2 regions of the Pseudochelatococcus sp. genome follow, and region 1 is predicted to be linked to the other one. Evidence: predicted binding sites of a transcription regulator. Region 1 holds the regulator's gene; the other holds the start of a gene.
The links. The regulator PhoB, encoded in region 1, activates phosphate uptake and scavenging genes when phosphate is short. The targets are predictions, from matches to a motif close to TGTCATNNANCTGTCAT.

Region 1 (4,574 bases):
AGCGCAGCCAGCAATCCGGGGTGGTTATAGCCCAGCGCATTGACGCCGATGCCCGACCCCAGATCGAGATATCGCTGACCGTCGCGCGCCACGAGCCATACGCCCTCCCCGGTCTCGAAAACGACGTCGGCCCGCGCATAGGTTGGCAGAAGAGGCGATGTCAAGGCACCATACTCCAGAGAAGGCAGGCCGCGCGCGAAAGGCCGCCAGACGGCGCACGCGCCCCGGAAAACCCGCCGCCCGCGCCGGCCACCCGGCGACGGAAAACGGAAAAGCCGCCCCACAGGGCGGCAACTCCCTAGTATCTTATGATCGATGCCGCAGACATTCAAGTATAAACTCCGCCGCGCCCCGCCGTCGGCGCTCGCGGCGAAAAATTGCGAATTTCGCGCCATCGCCTTGATATCGCCCGCATTCACAGCATTCTTCGCGGCGTTCAAGGATTTGTTTACGATCTCTCCTGTGGGAAATTGCGCGCCAATCGACGCATGACTCTTGCCGGAGAGTCGCAGCATATTGTAGTTTCCCGCGTGAGAGCCACGGAATATCGTCCGGCTGCCTCTTCCAGCGTTTCCCATGAGGTGAACGTTGCGTCCGGCAATGAGTCGTTTGCCGGCGAAATGAGGGATTCCGTTTGGGCATCGAGGGATTCCCCGCGGGGCGTGGCGAGATGGAGCATGAATGATGAGCGATCCCGGCAACACCTGGACTGACGAGCGCGTCGAGCAACTGCGCAAGCTTTGGAGCGACGGGTTGAGCGCCAGCCAGATTGCGACGGAAATCGGCGGCGTCAGCCGCAATGCGGTGATCGGCAAGGTTCATCGTCTTGGCCTGTCGGGCCGCGCGAAGGCGCCGGCGGCGCAGACCGTCCGCGCGCCGCGCAAGCCGCCGCAGGCTGCCGAGCCGCTCGCGCCCGCCCCGCGCCAGGTTCCGCCGGCGGCCATCGTTCCTCCCGCCCCGGCGCCGCAGCCCATGGCGCCGACCTTCGGCAACGCCGCGCTCGCGGCCGCGCCGCTGGCCGTGGAACCGGATGAGGATCCCGTCCGCAGCCCGGCCGCCGATCTCGTGCCGGTCACGCGCGAGAATGTCGTTGTGCCGATTTCCGAGCGTGTCACCATCATGGATTTGCGCGAGTACATGTGCCGCTGGCCGGTGGGCGATCCCACGTCGCCGAATTTCCGCTTCTGCGGCGCGCGGGCGGTGATCGGCATGCCCTATTGCGCGCATCACGCCAGCATCGCCTACCAGCCCGTTCTCGATCGCCGCCGGGACCGCAAGCGCGCCTGAGCCGGGGCCGCCCCATCACGGCAAAAGAAGAAAGCCGCCGGACGATCCGGCGGCTTTTGCATGAGCCCGCACCGGGCAAAATCCTTCCGGCGGGACGGTCGCAAAGCGCTCTACTCGGCGCGCGCGAATGTCTCGTCGAAAGCATAGCCCGCGCCGCGCACGGTGCGGATCGGATCGGGGCTGCGGGCGCGGTTGATGGCCTTGCGCAACCGTCCGACATGCACATCCACCGTGCGCTCGTCGATATAGACATCGTGGCCCCATACGCCATCGAGCAATTGCTCGCGGGTGAAGACGCGGCCGGGGCTCTGCATCAGGAACTCGAGCAGCTTGAACTCGGTCGGCCCCAGGTGCAACTCGCGGCCGTTGCGGCGCACGCGCCGGGTTTCCCGGTCGAGCTCGATGTCGCCCGCCAGCAGCAGTGTCGCCACATGACCAGGCTTCGTGCGCCGCAGCAGCGCGCGCACGCGCGCCAGCAGTTCCGGCACGGAGAAAGGCTTGACGACGTAATCGTCGGCGCCCGTGGCGAGTCCCCTCACCCGTTCGCCCTCCTCGCCGCGCGCCGTCAGCATGATGATCGGCAGGCGTTCGGTGTCGCCGCGCGCACGCACGCGCCGGCACAGCTCGATGCCGGAGAGGCCCGGCAACATCCAGTCCAGCAGAACCAGGTCGGGAACCTGCTCCCGGAGCCGGATCTCCGCTTCGTCGCCGCGTCCGACACTGTCGACGAAGTAGCCTTCGGCTTCGAGGTTGTAACGAAGAAGCAGCGCCAGCGGCTCTTCGTCCTCCACGATGAGAATGCGTGGTCCTACCATGATATCCTCGTGGAACCGCCCGCAACCATTGCGAGACATCGAATCTTCACGTGCTCAGGCTACACTGTCCTCATCGGCAATTCGGCGGAGGTTGTCGCGCGGAGACGCCGCGCAACGCGAGCAACCCCTTCGGACCGTTCTCCGAAAGGATCATGTGCGCTTGCGGCATATGAGGATGACCGGTGCATCGCCCGAGCTGTCCATCTTTCCCTGTACGTTCCACCTGACCCCTCGGGACGGCGCATCCCGCGAGGCTGCGCAAGCAGAGCCCGCCTTGACGGCGCACGGCCCCGGAGCGCCGTGGGGTACTCCGGGACCTGCCGCCTTCAGAGCGTTGCGGTCGTGGCGAAGCTCGTGGTGTCGCCCTTGGGGCGCTCACCCGCAAGCGTCTCGCCCGTGGTCAGGAAGTAGATCGTCTCGGCGATGTTGGTCGTGTGGTCGCCGATGCGCTCGATGTTCTTGGCAAGGAACAACAGATGCGTGCAGAACGTGATGTTGCGCGTGTCTTCCATCATATAGGTGAGAAGCTCGCGGAACACCGAGTTGTAGAGCGCGTCGATACGGTCGTCGCCGTTCCAGACGTCGAGCGCCTTCTTTTCGTCGCGCTGGGCATAGGCGTCGAGAACGTCCTTGAGCTGCGCCTGCACGAGATCGCTCATGTGCTGGACGCCGACGACGATCTTGGCCGGCTGCAACTCGCTGCTGATGGCCAGGACGCGCTTCGCCGTGTTCTTCGCCAGATCGCCGATACGCTCGACATCTCCGGCCACGCGGATGGCCGAGACGATATCCCGCAGATCGACCGCGACCGGCTGGCGGCGGGCGATGGTGGACACCGCAAGATCCTCGATCTCGCGTTGCAGGTTGTCGAGACGCACGTCGGCATCGATGACCTGTTGGGCGAGGGCGACGTCGCGGCGCACCAGCGCGCGCGTGGAATCATCCAGTTGCTTCTCGGCAATGCCCCCCATCTCGGCGATCTTGCTGCGCAAGAGTTCGAGATCGGCGTCGAAGGAAGTTACAATATGTTCGGCCATCACCAAATATCCCTGTCTGAAGGCGGCACGGGCGATGCGGCGCACCGCCCGGTCCATACGCCCGATCAGCCGAAGCGGCCCGTGATGTAGTCCTGCGTGCGCTTGTCCTGCGGCGCGGTGAAGATCTTCGTCGTTTCCGCGAATTCCACCAGCTCGCCCAGATACATGAACGCCGTGAACTGCGACACGCGCGCCGCCTGCTGCATGTTATGCGTCACGATGGCGATCGTGTAGTCTTCCTTCAGCTCGTCGATCAGCTCCTCGACTTTGGACGTCGAGATCGGATCGAGCGCCGAGCACGGCTCGTCGAACAGGATGACCTCGGGCTTCACGGCAACGGTGCGGGCGATGCACAGGCGCTGCTGCTGGCCGCCCGAAAGGCTCTGGCCGGAAGCGTTGAGCTTGTCCTTGACCTCGTCCCAGATGGCGGCGCGGCGCAGGGAGGATTCGACGCGCTCGTCCATTTCCGCCTTGCTCAGGCTTTCGTAGAGGCGGACGCCGAAGGCGATGTTGTCGTAGATCGACATCGGAAACGGCGTCGGCTTCTGGAACACCATGCCGACCTTGGCGCGCAGGGCGTTCAGGTCCTGGTTGGGAACGAGCACGTTCTGCCCGTCCACCAGCACCTCGCCCTCGGCCCGCTGGCCGGGGTAAAGATCGTACATGCGGTTCAGGACGCGCAGCAGCGTCGACTTGCCGCAACCCGAGGGGCCGATGAAGGCGGTGACGATCCGGTCGTACAGCGGCAGATTGATGCCCTTCAGCGCCAGCGTGCTGCCGTAGTAGAACTTCAGATTGCGAACCGAAACCTTTTCGGTGAGGGGGCCGGCGGGGATCGCCGGCGGCACCGGTTGCGTGGCGCTCTGGGTGGTCATTTCTTCTTCCTCGTGGAGAGAGCGCGAGCCGAAATGCTCATCGCAAGAACCGTAAAGGTGATAAGCAGGGCGCCCGTCCATGCAAGCTGCTGCATGTTCTCGTCAGGCGTCTTGGTGAAGTTGTAGATCACGACCGGCAGGCTGGCGATCGGCTGCGTCATGTCCCAGCTCAGGAAGTTGTTGCTGAGCGCGGTGAACAGCAGCGGCGCGGTTTCGCCGCTCACCCGCGCCACCGCCAGCAGGACGCCGGTGACGATGCCCGCGAGCGCCGCCTTGTAGGCGACCTGACGGATCACGATCGAGCGCGGCAGCCCCAGCGCGGTCGCGGCCTCGCGCAACTGGCCGGGCACGAGCAGCAGCATGTCCTCGGTCGTGCGCACCACGACGGGGATCACGATCACGGCCAGCGCCGCAGCGCCCGCCCAGCCCGAGAAGCCCCCGAACGGCGCCACCAGAACCTCGTAGATGAACAGGCCGATGACGATCGACGGCGCGGAAAGCAGGATGTCGTTGATGAAGCGCACGACGTTCGTCAGCTTGTCGTAGCGGCCGTATTCCGC
Region 2 (4,574 bases), on a different contig from region 1:
AGCCCGATATCCGCGACCGCCTCGCCGACCATCTCGGCGAGATCGCGCGCCTTGCCGGCGGCCTCATCCTGGCGGCGGTCGCGCGCGGCTTCAACGTCTACACCAAACCGGACGGCTCGCGCTACACGGATGCGGACGTGGAGGCGGAGCGCTACATTCTCGATGCGCTGGCAGCGCATTTCCCCGACGTGCCCGTCATCGCCGAAGAAGACACGGCGGCACGCGCCGAAACCGGCGAGAGCCCGCGCGACGTGGCGGCCGGCCGGGCCTTCTTTCTCGTCGATCCGCTCGACGGCACGCGCGACTTCACCACCGGCGGCCTCGAATACACGGTCAACATCGCGGCGATCGTCGACGGCGCACCTGTCGCGGGGGCGGTCTACGCGCCGGCCAGCGGCCTGCTGTGGATCGGCGGCGCCCATGCGGCCGCCACGAAGCGCGCGCCGCACGAGCCGCGCCCGGCGCGGGGCGACTGGCGCGCCATCCACACCCGCAAGGCGCCCGCCGGGGGGCTGACGGCGCTCGCGAGCCGGCGTCACGGAGACGGCCGCACCGAGGATTTTCTGGCGCGCCTGCCCGTGCGCGAACGCCGCTCCGCTTCCTCGTCGGTCAAGTTCTGCGTCGTCGCGCAGGGCGAGGCGGACGTCTATCCGCGTTTCGGCCCCACCATGGAATGGGATACGGCGGCGGGAGACGCCGTGCTGCGCGCGGCGGGCGGCATCGTCACCGATGCGGCCGGCAACCCCTTCGCCTACGGGTGCCGGCACGAGGGCCATGTTAACGGACCATTCATCGCATGGGGCGATTGTAGCTGCGTCGACATCTTCATCCGGCCGTGAAAGAAGCGCGACGGCGATCGCCTCGTGACAGCCACAGTCGACATGAATACTGCTCCGGCCGTCGCAGACCGGCGGCAGGGGCCGACCGGCGACGCCTCAGGAGGAACAGCGCATGGATACGTCATCGCGCGACACGAAGCGGCGGGGTTTCGCGCGGCCGGATGTCACACGGCGCACGATGCTCGCCCTTTCGGCGAGCGCCGGCCTCGCGGCGCTGCCGACCGGCCGCACGGCCCTCGCCCAGCAACCGCCGCCCGGCTTCCAGCCCGCGCCCGAGGGCGGCGAAACCTTCAACGTGGAGGAGATCGTCGATTCGGGGCATCGCTTCTTCGGCTCGGCCTCGCGCGGGCTGGCGCTCGCGGTGCAGGACGTCTTTCAGCGCTGGGGCAGGCCCAACGGCTACATTCTGGGGCAGGAAGCCGCCGGCGCCTTCTTCGGCGGGCTGCGCTACGGCGAGGGCAAGCTCTACACGCGCGGCATCAACACGGGCGGCGCGGGCGAGCGGAACGTTTTCTGGCAAGGCCCCTCGCTGGGGTTCGATTTCGGCGGCTCCGGCAACAGGACGATGATACTCGTCTATCACCTGCCGTCGATCGACCATATGTTTCAGCGTTTCGCCGGCCTGGACGGTTCGGCCTATCTGGTCGCCGGCTTCGCCGTTTCGGCGCTCGGCGGGCGGGGAGAAAACGGGCAGGACGTGCTGCTCGTGCCGATCCGCACCGGCGTGGGGTTGAAGCTCGGCATCAACATCGGCTACCTCAAGTTCACGCCGCAGGCCACCTGGAATCCGTTCTGACATGCAGTCCCGAGGATGACGTCCTGACGTGCTTGAAACCATCCTGATCTTCGCGGCCGGCTTCCTGACGGCCGCCGTGCTGGCGCTGATGATCCTGCCCGGCATCAACGCGCGGGCCGCTCGTCTCGCGCGGCGACGGCTGGAGGCACAGTTTCCCGTCTCCACCGACGAACTCACGGCGCAGATGGACTACATCCGCGCCGAAGGCGCGGTGGCGCTGCGCAAGGCCGAGCGCCTGCTCGAAAAGGAACGCGAGGCGCGCGCGCGGCACCGGACGGAAGCGGGCGCCATCGAGGCGACCCTGCGCCGGCAGACGCTTGCCGACGCCGCGACGCTGGAAACGCTTCGGCAGGACAACGAGACCCTGCGGCGCGAGGAAGAGCGGTTGACGGCGGAACTCGACGCCGTGACCGAAGACCGCGACGCCAGACGCATCGCTATCGTCGACCTCGAAACCCGGCTCGCCATCCTCGCCGCCAATCCCGTCACGCAGGAAAACGCGCTGCTGCGCCAGCGGATCGCGACGGTCGCGGATCAGATCATGGCGCTGACGAAGACGGAGGAAGCCGGGCCGGAGGCCGAGGCCGCCGCCGAGAAAGACGCGCTCCCCGCCTGAAAACCGAGAACAGGCCGCCCGCTCGCGCCCGTGCCTGCCGGCTCACGCCCGCCCGCCTGCCTCTGCCTCGACGGCGGACCCTTCCCCGCGCGCCAGCCCGGCCAGCACCATTTCGGCGCTGGCGCGGTTGAGAGCCATCGGCACGTCGTAAACGAGCGCCACGCGCATCAGCGCCTTCACATCGACATCGTGCGGCATGGGCGAGAGCGGATCGACGAAAAAGATCAGCGCGTCGATGCCGCTCTCGGCGATCAGCGCGCCGATCTGCTGATCGCCGCCATAGGGACCGCTCTTCAGCCGTCTGACGTCGAGTTCCGGGCAGCGCTCCATGATTCGCAGCCCGGTGGTGCCGGTCGCGAACAGCGTGCAATCGCCGAGAAAGGTCCGATGGCGCTCCGCGAAAGAGGCCATCTCGTCCTTCTTGGCATCGTGGGCGACAAGCGCCAACCTCACGGCAGTCATAGACCGGTTCCCATGCAGTCCGCCTTCTCCATCCGAACAACCTCGATAACCGCCTCGATTCACACTACAACAGGCGTTTGAAGGCAGCATAGCGCTTTTTCGGCGCAGGCGGCGAACCGTCGGCGCGACGATCGGCGCGGCAGCCGTCATTCGCGTGTCGGACATTGCGCGGACAAGAAGTTCCGGCGACCATTTGGAAGCCTTCGACGGGATCAGCCGGACTTCGCTCCGGCAGGCGACACAGAAGTTAGACCATGCAGCAACAACCTCTGGCGACCATTACCAACGACACGCGCGATACGATGTGGCTGTGCCGTTTCGACGTCGACGGACTCGCGCACTGGATCGGCGTGCGGGAGGAGCACCCGCCGGCCATCGACCTCGACACGTTTGTCAGCCCGGAAACGGAAGACGGCGCGCGGGGCTTCGTGTGGATTCACGTCGATCTCGTCGACACGCGCGCGCGCAACTGGATCGGCAGCCAGCCCTTCGTGCCGGAGGCGCTGCGCCAGCGCTTCATCACCAGCTCGGCCCGCCGCTCGGTGATCAGCCAGGAGGGCGTGCTCAGCTTCAGCCTGCCCGACAGCGCGCTGGACTTCGACACGCCCACCGACGAAGTGACCTTCCTGCATTGCCTGCTGGGCGAAAATTTCCTCATCACGGGCAGACGGCGAAAGATCGCCGCCATCGCCGCGATCATCGCCGCTACCGATCGCGGCGAGCGCTACATGGGGCCGTTCGCGCTTGTCGGCGCCATCGTCGGACAGATTGTGCAGCGGCTGGAGGACATCGGCGCGGAGGCGTCCGACGAGCTGGACGACATCGAGGACCATGTGCTCGGCGAACGGATGAAAAACGATACCGCGCAGTCGCTCGGCCCCCTGCGCCGCGGCGTCGCGCGCCTGCATCGCCATACGCTGATGCTGCGGCAAACGCTGTTCCACGTCGAGCGCGCGGAAGCGATCACGTCCTTCAAGCACCGGCGCAAGGCGCTTCAGACATATGTGGAGCGCCTTGAGGCGCTCGACCACGACACGATCGCCGAACAGGGGCGCGCCAAGATCCTTCAGGACGAGATATCCACCCGCATCGCCAACGAATCGAACCGCAGCCTGTACATCGTCACCATGATGACGACCTTCTTCATGCCGCCGGCGCTGATCGCCGGCATCTTCGGCATGAACGTCGCCAGCCTGCCGCTCGACGAAACCCCGGGCGGCTTCTGGTGGAGCATGCTGCTGCTGGGGGGCAGCATCGCCGCCACCTACTTCGTGCTGCGCCGCTTCGTGAAAAACCGTTAGAGCGGCGTGCATCCAAGCGGAATCGTCACGCCGCTCCGGATTTTACATTTTACCGCTTACCGCAGCTTGCCTTCGACGATCGCCAGCGCCGCCGCGACGACGCCGGCGACGTCGAGCCCGGACGTATCGAGCATCACGGCGTCGGCGGCCATCGTCAGAGGCGCTGCGGCGCGTTGCGCGTCGCGCGCGTCGCGCTGGCGGATTTCCGCCAGGATCGCGGCCTCGTCGACAGCCTCGCCCCGCGCCGCGAATTCCAGCGCGCGCCGGTGCGCCCGCACTTCCGGCGTGGCGGTGATGAACAGCTTGATGTCTGCGTCGGGGCAGATCACCGTGCCGATGTCGCGCCCGTCGAGCACCGCCCCGCCCGGTTGCCGGGCGAAGGCGCGCTGGAGCGCGAGCAGCGCTTCGCGCACCGGCGGATGCGCGGCGACGATGGAAGCCGCCTCGCCCATGTCCCGCCCGCGCAGCCGCTCGTCGTCGTCGGAGCCGGGCGTGAACGCCTGCGCGAATTCCGTTGCCGCCCCGGCGTCGTCGAGCGGCGCGCCCGCGTCCAGCATCCG

Region 2: the regulator PhoB is predicted to act here: its motif matches at 2,858-2,874, upstream of ACOYJQ_RS06940 (CorA family divalent cation transporter).

The regions. Positions count from the first base shown of each region.
Region 1 is NZ_JBMNUS010000007.1:74,631-79,204, forward strand. Features, by position in the region: gene ACOYJQ_RS11725 (aspartate aminotransferase family protein) at 1-164, opposite strand, end outside; gene ACOYJQ_RS11730 (GcrA family cell cycle regulator) at 685-1,287, shown strand; gene phoB (phosphate regulon transcriptional regulator PhoB) at 1,398-2,102, opposite strand; gene phoU (phosphate signaling complex protein PhoU) at 2,429-3,139, opposite strand; gene pstB (phosphate ABC transporter ATP-binding protein PstB) at 3,205-4,014, opposite strand; gene pstA (phosphate ABC transporter permease PstA) at 4,011-4,574, opposite strand, start outside.
Region 2 is NZ_JBMNUS010000003.1:116,741-121,314, reverse strand. Features, by position in the region: gene cysQ (3'(2'),5'-bisphosphate nucleotidase CysQ) at 1-839, shown strand, start outside; gene ACOYJQ_RS06955 (DUF1134 domain-containing protein) at 952-1,635, shown strand; gene ACOYJQ_RS06950 (hypothetical protein) at 1,664-2,251, shown strand; gene ACOYJQ_RS06945 (methylglyoxal synthase) at 2,294-2,713, opposite strand; gene ACOYJQ_RS06940 (CorA family divalent cation transporter) at 2,968-4,014, shown strand; gene cmk ((d)CMP kinase) at 4,071-4,574, opposite strand, start outside.